Regions from separate parts of the Mycolicibacterium sp. YH-1 genome, predicted to be linked through region 1. Evidence: riboswitches for the same ligand, from Rfam matches in the RefSeq annotation. Region 1 holds a riboswitch; the other holds the start of a gene.
What was found. A riboswitch is a leader RNA that binds a small molecule or an ion and turns the genes downstream of it on or off. The one in region 1 is predicted to bind guanidine.
Positions count from the first base shown of each region.

Region 2: linked by a shared signal. The riboswitch ahead of L0M16_RS13025 (DMT family transporter) and the one ahead of L0M16_RS27990 (DMT family transporter) in region 1 are both predicted to bind guanidine.

Region 1 covers NZ_CP092915.1:5,922,386-5,927,228, reverse strand. Annotated here, with positions in the region: gene mce1N (transport-regulating membrane protein Mce1N) at 1-265, shown strand, start outside; gene L0M16_RS28015 (hypothetical protein) at 262-501, shown strand; gene L0M16_RS28010 (oxygenase MpaB family protein) at 554-1,423, shown strand; gene L0M16_RS28005 (TetR/AcrR family transcriptional regulator) at 1,410-2,003, shown strand; gene L0M16_RS28000 (hypothetical protein) at 2,046-2,288, shown strand; gene L0M16_RS27995 (pyridoxamine 5'-phosphate oxidase family protein) at 2,318-2,803, shown strand; gene L0M16_RS27990 (DMT family transporter) at 2,832-3,149, opposite strand; guanidine-III (ykkC-III) riboswitch at 3,161-3,225, opposite strand; gene L0M16_RS27985 (YobF C-terminal domain-containing protein) at 3,318-4,283, opposite strand; gene L0M16_RS27980 (RidA family protein) at 4,416-4,823, shown strand.
Region 2 covers NZ_CP092915.1:2,791,755-2,796,597, forward strand. Annotated here, with positions in the region: gene L0M16_RS13010 (leucyl aminopeptidase) at 1-129, opposite strand, end outside; gene gcvT (glycine cleavage system aminomethyltransferase GcvT) at 196-1,293, shown strand; gene L0M16_RS13020 (branched-chain amino acid aminotransferase) at 1,316-2,422, shown strand; guanidine-III (ykkC-III) riboswitch at 2,430-2,493, shown strand; gene L0M16_RS13025 (DMT family transporter) at 2,506-2,823, shown strand; gene L0M16_RS13030 (adenosylcobinamide-GDP ribazoletransferase) at 2,828-3,553, opposite strand; gene cobT (nicotinate-nucleotide--dimethylbenzimidazole phosphoribosyltransferase) at 3,550-4,638, opposite strand; gene L0M16_RS13040 (bifunctional adenosylcobinamide kinase/adenosylcobinamide-phosphate guanylyltransferase) at 4,635-4,843, opposite strand, start outside.

The DNA of each region.
Region 1 (4,843 bases):
AGTCGAGCTGACGGCCGAGTATCTGCGGCAGGGCGCCGAGACGATCCGCATCAGTGAGATCGTCAGGATCTATCCGGAGCCCTCGGGCCAGGAGACTCAGAAGTGGCAGTCTGCACGGGCACTCGGCGAGCTGACCGGAGTGCCGCGGGGGCGTACCGGTATCGGCTTGAAGATGACGAATGACCGCACCGCGCAGGCCTGGGCACGTAAGCATCGCGCACTGCGGGCGGCGCTGAGCGCGCTGGTCATCGAGAACACGCCATGAGGGGTGGCATCCGCGCGGTGCTGGAGCTGATCCTGGCCGCCGCCGCGAGCGCCGCGGGTGTGTACTTCTGGGTGGCGGCGCGGACGACCGAGATGGCCCCGCCGGTGTTGCCGAATGAGCCGTCGCAGGTCACGGCTGTTTACTACCCGCCATTGATAGTGCTGTCCCTGCTGTTCGTCACGGTCGCCGGGGTGTTCGCCGTGATCGGCGTCGCCCGGCTTCGTGGCAGTGAGTGAGCCTTCTCACACCTCCTTTGGTACAAAGTGCGAATTCTGTAACACTGTCCCCATGACTGAACTCGCCGAGAACGCGCAGCAGGCGGACGCCCTTCCACTTGGCCCCGAATCCCTGGTCTGGCGGTACTTCGGGGACAACCGGATGTACCTGATCGGCCCTCGGCCCGCCGTCCTGCAGAACATGCTCGCCGAACTCGGTCAGGGCGTCCTGGATCACTCGGTGTTCTTCTCCGACACCGCGGCGCGGATCAAGCGCTCGCTTCCGCCGATCTACCGGACCGTCTACGGCAGCGATGACGCCAACGAGGGCACGCGGGTGCGCGACTTCCACCGCGATATCAAGGGCGATATGCCCGCAGGCCCGGATGGGTCCGTCGAGCGGTATCACGCCCTGGATCCGGAGACCTACTTCTGGGCGCACGCGACGTTCGTCGAGCAGGTCCTGTACTTCGCGGACACCTTCGTCAAACGTCTCACCGAGGCCGAGAGGGAACAGATCTACCTCGAGTCCAAGACCTGGTACCGCCGCTACGGCGTCAGCGACCGGCCGATGCCGGCAACCTATGCCGACTTCGAGAGGTACTGGGACCGGATGATGGACGAGATCCTGGTGCCCCACCAGACGGCGAAGTACGGCGTCGGCTATGTCACCAAGGGATTCCCGCGACCGAAGGGTGTCTCCGAGCTGACGTGGCGGCTGGTGTCGCCGTTGTTCAACCCGGTGGCCGCCTTCATCACCACCGGCGGTATGCCGCCGCGCGCCCGGGACATGCTCGGGCTGCCCTGGAGCGACCGCAAGGAGAAGGCGTATCAGGGGTTCGCGGCGCTATGGCGGTCACATGCGGTGAACTGGTTGTGGGATCGTCTACCTATGACGGTGCGCTACAACAAGTTCGCGCAAGAGGGCTATGGCCGGGTCTGACGCGTCCACCGAGGCAATCCTCGACGCGGCGCTCGCCGAGTTCGAACGGCACGGCTACCGCCGCGTCGCACTCGATGACGTCGCGCGGCGGGCAGGAGTCAGCCGCACCACGATCTACCGGCGCTTCGCCAACCGTGACGAACTGGTCGGCGCGGTGGTCGAACGCGAGAATGTGGCACTGTTCGCCGATATCGCCGACGAGTTGAACCGCGCAAAGCCACAGACCAGCTACTACGTCGAGGCGTTCACATGGTCGATCCTGGCGTTCCGCCGCCATCGGGTGCTCAACCAGATGATCACCGATGAACCCGCGCTGGTGCTCGAGCTGGCCCACCGGCACTGGCCCGCCGCGATCGAGCGGATGGGCGAGGCGCTGCGGGTGATCTTCCCGCCGGGCTTCGCCGACCGCATCGGTCCCGACGTCGTCGACGATCTGGCCGACACCATCCTGCGGTATGCGGCGTCGTTGCTGCTGCTGCCCAGTGCGCAGCCGCTCGAGGAGGCCGAGGACATCCGCGCGTATGCCACCCGGCACTTCCTGCCGAGCCTGCCCGCGGCACTCCGAGCGGTACCGGTCTAGCCCACCCTGTTTCGTGTCCCGCACATTCGGGCAGCCAGGGATATGTCCAATGACGAGCGTGCGGCCAACGAAGACCAGCACATCACAGAGAAGCCTGAAGTCACCGAAGAGCATCACGACCGGGCCAAGAAGATGATGGACGCGTACGACGACCAGCGTCCCACCATCACGCTGCCCGGAAGCGGCGGCACGGTCGCGGGTACCGCAGTCAACGAATGGGTCGACGACGACGGCAACCCCAAGTACGGCGACGTGGATAGGGGCGGCGCACAGGACGACTCCTAGACCAGTTGGCGCAACTAAGGTGGGTCAGTGTGACGCCACTCGAACAGATCGCACCCGCCTTCGTCGACATGGCCCACTCCATCGTGTGGGCGTCGGTGGCGACCGTCGACCGCGACGGCAGGCCCCGCAGCCGAATCCTGCACCCGATCTGGGAGTGGGACGGCACCGATCTGGTGGGCTGGATCGCCACCGTGCCGACACCGCTCAAGCATGCCCACCTTCATGCCCACCCCGAGGTGTCGCTGAGCTACTGGACGACCACCCACGACACCTGCAGCGCGGAGTGCACGGCCCAGTTCTACGTCGACGATGAGACGTGCAAAGCGGTGTGGGAGAAGTTCGCCAACGCTCCCGAGCCCGTCGGCTACGACCCGCGCATCATCCCGATGTGGAGCGACGGCCCGACGTCGGAGGAGTTCGCGGTGCTGAGGCTGCACCCATACCGACTGCGGGTGATGGCGGGCACGGTTATGACGAAGGGGCAGGGCGCGCCGCTGTTGTGGCACCAGGCCTGACGCACCACCGGCGGCAGCATCCGGCGCCTCAGTGGCCCACCACCTTCAGGCCCGTGACGCACGCGACCACGCCAAGCATTAACAGCACCTTAACCAGTGATGCGGTCTCGCTGCCGGTCAGCATCGCGTATGCGACGGTCAGCACCGCGCCGATGCCAACCCATATCGCGTAGCTGGTACCCACCGGCAGATCGCGCATCGCGATCGCCAGTCCGCCCATCGAGAAGAACAGGGCCACACCGAAAACCACGGATGGTCCGAGCCTGGTGAAGCCCTCGGACTTGCCGAGCGCCGTCGCCCAGACTGCTTCCAGAACGCCCGACGCCAAGAGAATGAGCCAGGACATCACACACCTCCAACACAACCGTCTTGTCGCTGGCCGGGTACGGTGTGGCTCGTCCGGTGTCATGTGATGACCATTCCAGGATAGCAACGTCAGAGCCTCGGCTAGGTGTGACTTTGGCAACCGCGCCAGCCTGCGGATGAATCTCTTTGTTGCAGTGCGAAATCGCTGCTACGGCCACGCGCCCGGTTCAAGTCCGGCGCGTAGCTCGTCGTAGGTGGGCGCCACCGCCCTAAGTGTCGCTGCGACTCTCGCGTTGTCACCCACCACCAGTGGATGCTGGAGCGATCCGACCAGTCGCGCCTGTTCCGTGAGAGTGGCAGCGGCTTGCGGGAATTCAGCGCGACGCAGGCATGCTGCTGCATCGGCGAGGCGACGTGCGCCGACCCGCACCGCGAAGGCGGTGAGATGATCACGCAGCTCATCGTCGATACCGCCTTCGACTGCCTCGGCGAGGGCGAGCGCCGCGTCGGCGTTGGCGAAGTGGCCGGCTGGCATGTCGGTGGCGGAAACCGCGCTGAAGCGATCGCGGGCGAAGCGGATCGACGCGCGGATGGTCTCGGTGTCACTGATTGTGGTGAGTCGAACGAAATCGGTGCGCATCGTGTAGGGCTCGCCGTAGTCGATGGTCTCGGCCCGCCAGGCTGCCGTGAAGTCCGCCAGCGGGATACGCGCGTAGGGATAGCCCTGCGGGTCGTGGACTGTGGCCGCGTCATCGTCGATGCGCAGCACGATGACGAAGTGGTCGGCGCCGATCGGCCCGACCTTGCCGGGCTGGTGGCGAAGGTATCCCATCTCGACGGGTCCGACCAGCGCCGGGCCGAAGTTCAATTGCGCGGTGAGACGGTCCAGTGCGTCGGCACTGTCACCTCCGGCGGTGGTAGTGGCAGTCCAGCCAAGGTTCGCCAGCGCCTCGTTCAGGCCGATGTCAGGAGTCCACCCGTATGGGTCGAAAAACGGTGTCCCATCCACCAATTGCATGCCGAACGCACTGCCCGTCGCGGTCTCGATGACGGCGGTGTCCGCTGAGTTGGCGCCCATCATGGTTGCCAGGCAGTTTGTGTAGCAATATGGTCCGGACCCGATGTAGGGAACCGCGAGGTTATCGTCGGGAGGCGTCTGCGTTCGACTCTGCATCCCGCTACGTTGGCAGTTTTCGGCCGAAAACGACACTGGTTCGGTGTCACACAAATGCGTTGTGTGAATTGCGCTCCCGCGCATAGACTGCGCCACACTGCAGACCAACTCTTCGTCCGCGAAAGGGCCGGGATGGCGAATTCCGTCACACTAATCCGATCGGCCGAGTTGTCCGGCGTTGCCGAATATGCCTATGCGGCAGCGGTGTCGGCTGGTGCACGGCTGATCTTCCTCGCCGGCGCGTGCCCACTGAATGAGGATGGGTCCACTGCCGCGGTGGGCAGCTACGCGGGTCAGGCCGCAAAGGCGGTGGAGAACATGCTGATCGCACTCGGCGCCGCCGGAGCGACGATCGAGGACGTGGTCAGCACGCGCGTGCTGGTCGCGTCTACTCGGCAGGCCGATCTCGTGTCGGCGTGGGAAGTGGTTCGTGATGCCTTCGGTGAGCACGACGTACCGAGCACACTCATGGGTGTCACCGTTCTCGGCTACGACGACCAGTTGGTCGAGATTGAAGCGGTCGCGGCAGTCGCGAAGTAGGGCAGCCCGTCGCGCCCCAG
Region 2 (4,843 bases), 3.1 Mb from region 1:
GACGCTTGCGTCGGACTCGTCATCGCCGTTCACCACGGGGACTATCAGCACCGCCGAGCCCGTACCGCGCTTGGGCAGGCTGGTGGCGACGTTGACGACGGGGGACTGGTAACCGGGACTGGTACTCACAGTGGTCAACCCTAACCAGTGCGGCCAGCCTGGGGACGGCGGAGCGACCGGGATTAACCTTGCGGCGTGAGTGACAACCTGCTGCAGGGCCCACTGGTAGACCGCCATCGAGCGCTTGGCGCGAGCTTCGCCGAGTTCGGGGGCTGGCTGATGCCGGTGAGCTACGCCGGCACCGTCGCCGAGCACAACGCGACCCGTAACGCCGTCGGCCTCTTCGACGTCAGCCATCTCGGCAAGGCGCTGGTCGTCGGCAAGGGGGCCGCCGCCTACGTCAACTCCGCATTCACCAACGACCTGAACCGAATCGGTGCGGGCAAGGCGCAGTACACGTTGTGCTGCAACGAATCCGGTGGCGTTATCGACGACCTGATCGCCTACTACGTGTCCGATGACGAAGTGTTCCTGGTGCCCAACGCGGCCAACACCGCCGCCGTCGTGGCAGCGCTGAAGGACAAGGCCCCGGCCGGGCTGACCATCACTGACCAGCACCGATCCCATGCAGTGCTGGCGGTGCAGGGACCCAAGTCCGCTGAGGTGGTCGGTGCGCTCGGCCTGCCCACCGATATGGACTACATGGCCTACGCCGACGCCGAGTTCGACGGGGTGCCGGTGCGGGTGTGCCGCACCGGTTACACCGGCGAGCACGGTTACGAACTCCTTCCGGAGTGGGACCGGGCCGGTGACGTGTTCGACGCGCTGGTCTCTGCGGTGAAGTCCGCGGGTGGCGAGCTCGCCGGCCTCGGCGCCCGCGACACACTGCGAACCGAGATGGGCTACCCGCTGCACGGTCATGAGCTGTCGCTGGAGATATCGCCAGTACAGGCGCGATGCGGCTGGGCGATCGGCTGGAAGAAGCCGGCGTTCTGGGGGCGCGACGCCCTGCTCGCCGAGAAGGAGGCGGGGCCGCGGCGAGTGCTGCGCGGACTGCGGGCCCTCGGGCGTGGGGTGCTGCGCGCCGATATGACCGTGCTGGATGGCGACAGGACCATCGGCGTGACGACGTCGGGGACATTCTCGCCAACACTCAAACTCGGTATCGCGCTGGCGCTCATCGACACCGACGCCGGGGTCGCCGACGGCCAGACGGTGGCGGTCGACGTCCGCGGGAAAAGGCTCGAATGCGAGGTCGTCGCACCACCCTTCGTGGAGGCGAAAACTCGATAGAGGCGAGTTATACAATTCCGATATGACCGACGGCCCTCTTGAGTTCTCGCTTGCCCGCAGTACGAATCCGGCAAGTGACGAGGTGCGCGCCGACATCCTCTCCGATCCCGGTTTCGGTCGGTTCCACACCGATCACATGGTGTCGATCGACTACACCGAGGGACGCGGCTGGCATGACGCCACGGTGGTGCCGTATGGCCCCATCGAGCTGGACCCGTCGGCGATCGTCCTGCACTACGCGCAGGAGGTCTTCGAGGGACTCAAGGCCTACCGCTGGGCCGACGGATCGATCGTGTCGTTCCGGCCCGACGCCAACGCCGCCCGGCTGGGCCGCTCGGCGCGCCGGCTGGCCATTCCCGAGCTGCCCGACGAGGTGTTCCTGGAGTCGCTGCGCCAGCTGATCGCCGTGGACGCCGACTGGGTCCCCGCGGCCGGGGGCGAGGCGTCGCTGTATCTGCGGCCGTTCATCTTCGCCACCGAGCCCGGCCTGGGCGTGCGGCCCGCCACCGAGTACCGCTACATGGTGATCGGCTCGCCGGCCGGCGCCTACTTCAAGGGCGGCATCAAACCGGTGTCGGTCTGGCTGTCGACGGAGTACGTGCGGGCCAGCCCCGGTGGCACCGGGGCGGCGAAGTTCGGCGGCAACTACGCGGCCTCGCTGCTGGCGCAGGCCGAGGCCGCCGAACAGGGCTGCGATCAGGTCGTGTGGCTCGATGCCATCGAACGCCGCTACGTCGAGGAGATGGGCGGGATGAACCTGTTCTTCGTCTTCGGCAGCGGTGGCTCGGCCCGGCTGGTGACACCCGAGCTGAGCGGCTCGTTGCTCCCCGGTATCACCCGGGACTCGTTGCTGCAGTTGGCAACCGACGCCGGGTACGCCGTCGAGGAGCGCAAGATCGATGTCGAGGAGTGGCAGAAGAAGGCCTCCGCGGGCGAGATCACTGAGGTGTTCGCCTGTGGCACCGCCGCCGTCATCACCCCGGTCTCACACGTCAAGTCCGGCGACGGCGAGTTCACCATCGCCGATGGCCAGCCGGGTGAGGTCACGATGGCCCTTCGCGACACACTCACCGGCATTCAGCGTGGGACGTTCGCTGACACCCACGAATGGATGACCCGCCTCGGCTAGGTAGAATGGGGTGTCCTCATCGGACACCGGACGAGCGGCACCGTACCCGGCCAGCGACAAGACGGCGCGTGGAGAGGTGTGTCATGTCTTGGATCATTCTGGTCGTCTCGGGCGCCTTCGAAGCCGTGTGGGCGGTGGCTTTGGGCAAGTCGGAGGGCTTCACCAGGCTCGCGCCGTCGCTGGTGTTCTTCCCGGCGCTCGTCGTATCGATGGGCGGGCTGGCCTACGCCATGCGCGAACTGCCGACCGCTACGAGCTATGTCATCTGGGTGGGCATCGGCGCGACGCTGACCGCGGTCTACTCGTTCGCCACAGGTGACGAGTCGGTTTCGGTGGCCAAGGTGTTTCTCATCGGGGTGATCGTCGCGGCCGCGATCGGGCTCAAGGTGCTGCACGGCTGACGTGTCAGCCGATCGCCATCCCCAGTGCCGCAACGGTCGTCGTCAACTCGAGGGCCGCACCCAGCACATCCCCGGTGATCCCACCGAACCGGCGCACGCAGTGCGCGACGAGTGCCGCGGCCAGAGCGAGCGCCACCAGCACGGCGACCGGGCCCTGCCATGGCCGAGGGGTGGCGAACACGGCCGCCGCGGCGACCAGGGCGACCCAGGCCGCCACCACCCACCACGGTTGAGTGCCCGCGACGCCAGAACCCGACGCGCTGCCCGGTGCGGCGGGCACTGAGCGTCGGCAGGCCAGTACCACCGCCACCCGTCCGGCGGTCACCGCCACCACGATCGCGAGCAGCCCTGATATGGAGAACGTGAGGCCCTGCACCACGATCACCACGGTGACCGCCGCGACCGCGAACGGTCCGGCCGGTCCGTCGCGCATCACGGCGAGCGCACGGTCCGGCGGGCCGTAGCAGCCCAGCCCGTCCGCCGTGTCTGCGAGACCGTCGATATGCAGGCCGCGGGTGATGATCAGCAGCACGGCCACAGCCAGCACGCCCGTCAGCGGGTTGCCCTCGTCGAACCCCCTGGCCGCGGCCCACGTCACGCCCGCCGCCAGGGCGCCGAGTGCGATGCCCACCACCGGCAGAACGGTGAGCGCACCCCGGCCGAACGGTCGGCGCGTGCGAACTGGCAGCACCGTGGCGAACGCGAGTGCCGACGTGAGCGAACCGATCACGGTGCGGGGTCGGCCACGCGGTCGGTCACCTGGGCCTCGCCGAACGTGGCCATCGATGTCAGGGTCGCCACCGCGGCCCGCAGCACGGTCAGGGCCACGGTCGCACCGGTGCCCTCGCCGAGGCGCATCCCGAGGTCGACGATCGGATCCAGTCCCAGCCGCTGCAGCGCGAGGATGTGCGCGGGTTCGGTGGACCGGTGACCGGCCTGCCACCACTGCTTCGCCCCCGGCGCCATGCGGTCCGCGGCGAGGGCGGCCGCGGTCACCACGACACCGTCGAGGAGAAGCGGTGTGCGGCGGATCGCCGCCTGCGCGCAGAAGCCCGCCATCGCGGCAAGGTCGGCACCACCGCAGATTCGAAGCAGCGCAACCGGATCGGTGTATGACGACCGTGCACGGTAGAGGGCATCGCGGACGGCCGCGGTCTTGCGCGCCCAGCCGGCGTCGTCGATGCCGGTTCCGCGACCGACCACGACGACCGGTTCGGTGTCGGTCAGTGCCGCGATCAACGCCGTTGCGGCCGTGGTGTTCCCGATTCCCATGTCACCGGCGATCAGAAGGTCGGCGCCGCCGTCGACCTCTTCGTCTGCGATGTCGCGGCCGGCCTGAACTGCCGCGATGACCTCATCGACGGACAGCGCGTCCTCGACGGCGACATTGCCGCTGCCACGTCGAATCCGGTGCGCGCCGATCGATGCCGACAGCGGCGCATCGGTGTCGACGGCGATGTCCACGACCCGCACCCCGGCACCGGCGACCTCGGCCAGCACGTTGATGGCAGCGCCGCCCGCGGCGAAGTTCGCCACCATCTGCGCGGTGACCTCGGACGGGAACGCCGAGACGCCCGCGGCGGTGACGCCGTGATCGCCGGCGAACACCACCACACGGGCCCTGTCGAACTGGTGCGGCGGGCACTGGCCCTGGCACGCCGACACCCACACCGAGAGATCCTCGAGGCGGCCGAGCGCGCCGGGCGGCTTGGTGAGTGTGTCCTGGCGGGCACGCGCCGCGGCCTCGGCCTCCGTGTCCGGTGCGATGACGGTGGGGAAGTCGGGGTTTTCCGGGGTTTCGGGGGTGTCGGTCATGTTGGCTCCTTCACGGTGACCGCTTGACCGGCGACGACGAGCACGACGCGTTCGCACAGCTGAGCCAGGCGCTGGTTCAAGGTTCCCAGCGCGTCGGTGAACAGGCGGCCCGACTCCGTCGAGGACACCACGGTGAGACCGACCTCGGGGCTGACCAGCGCCAGTGGCGCCGCGAAACCGTCGACGGCGTCGAGGAGGTCGTCCA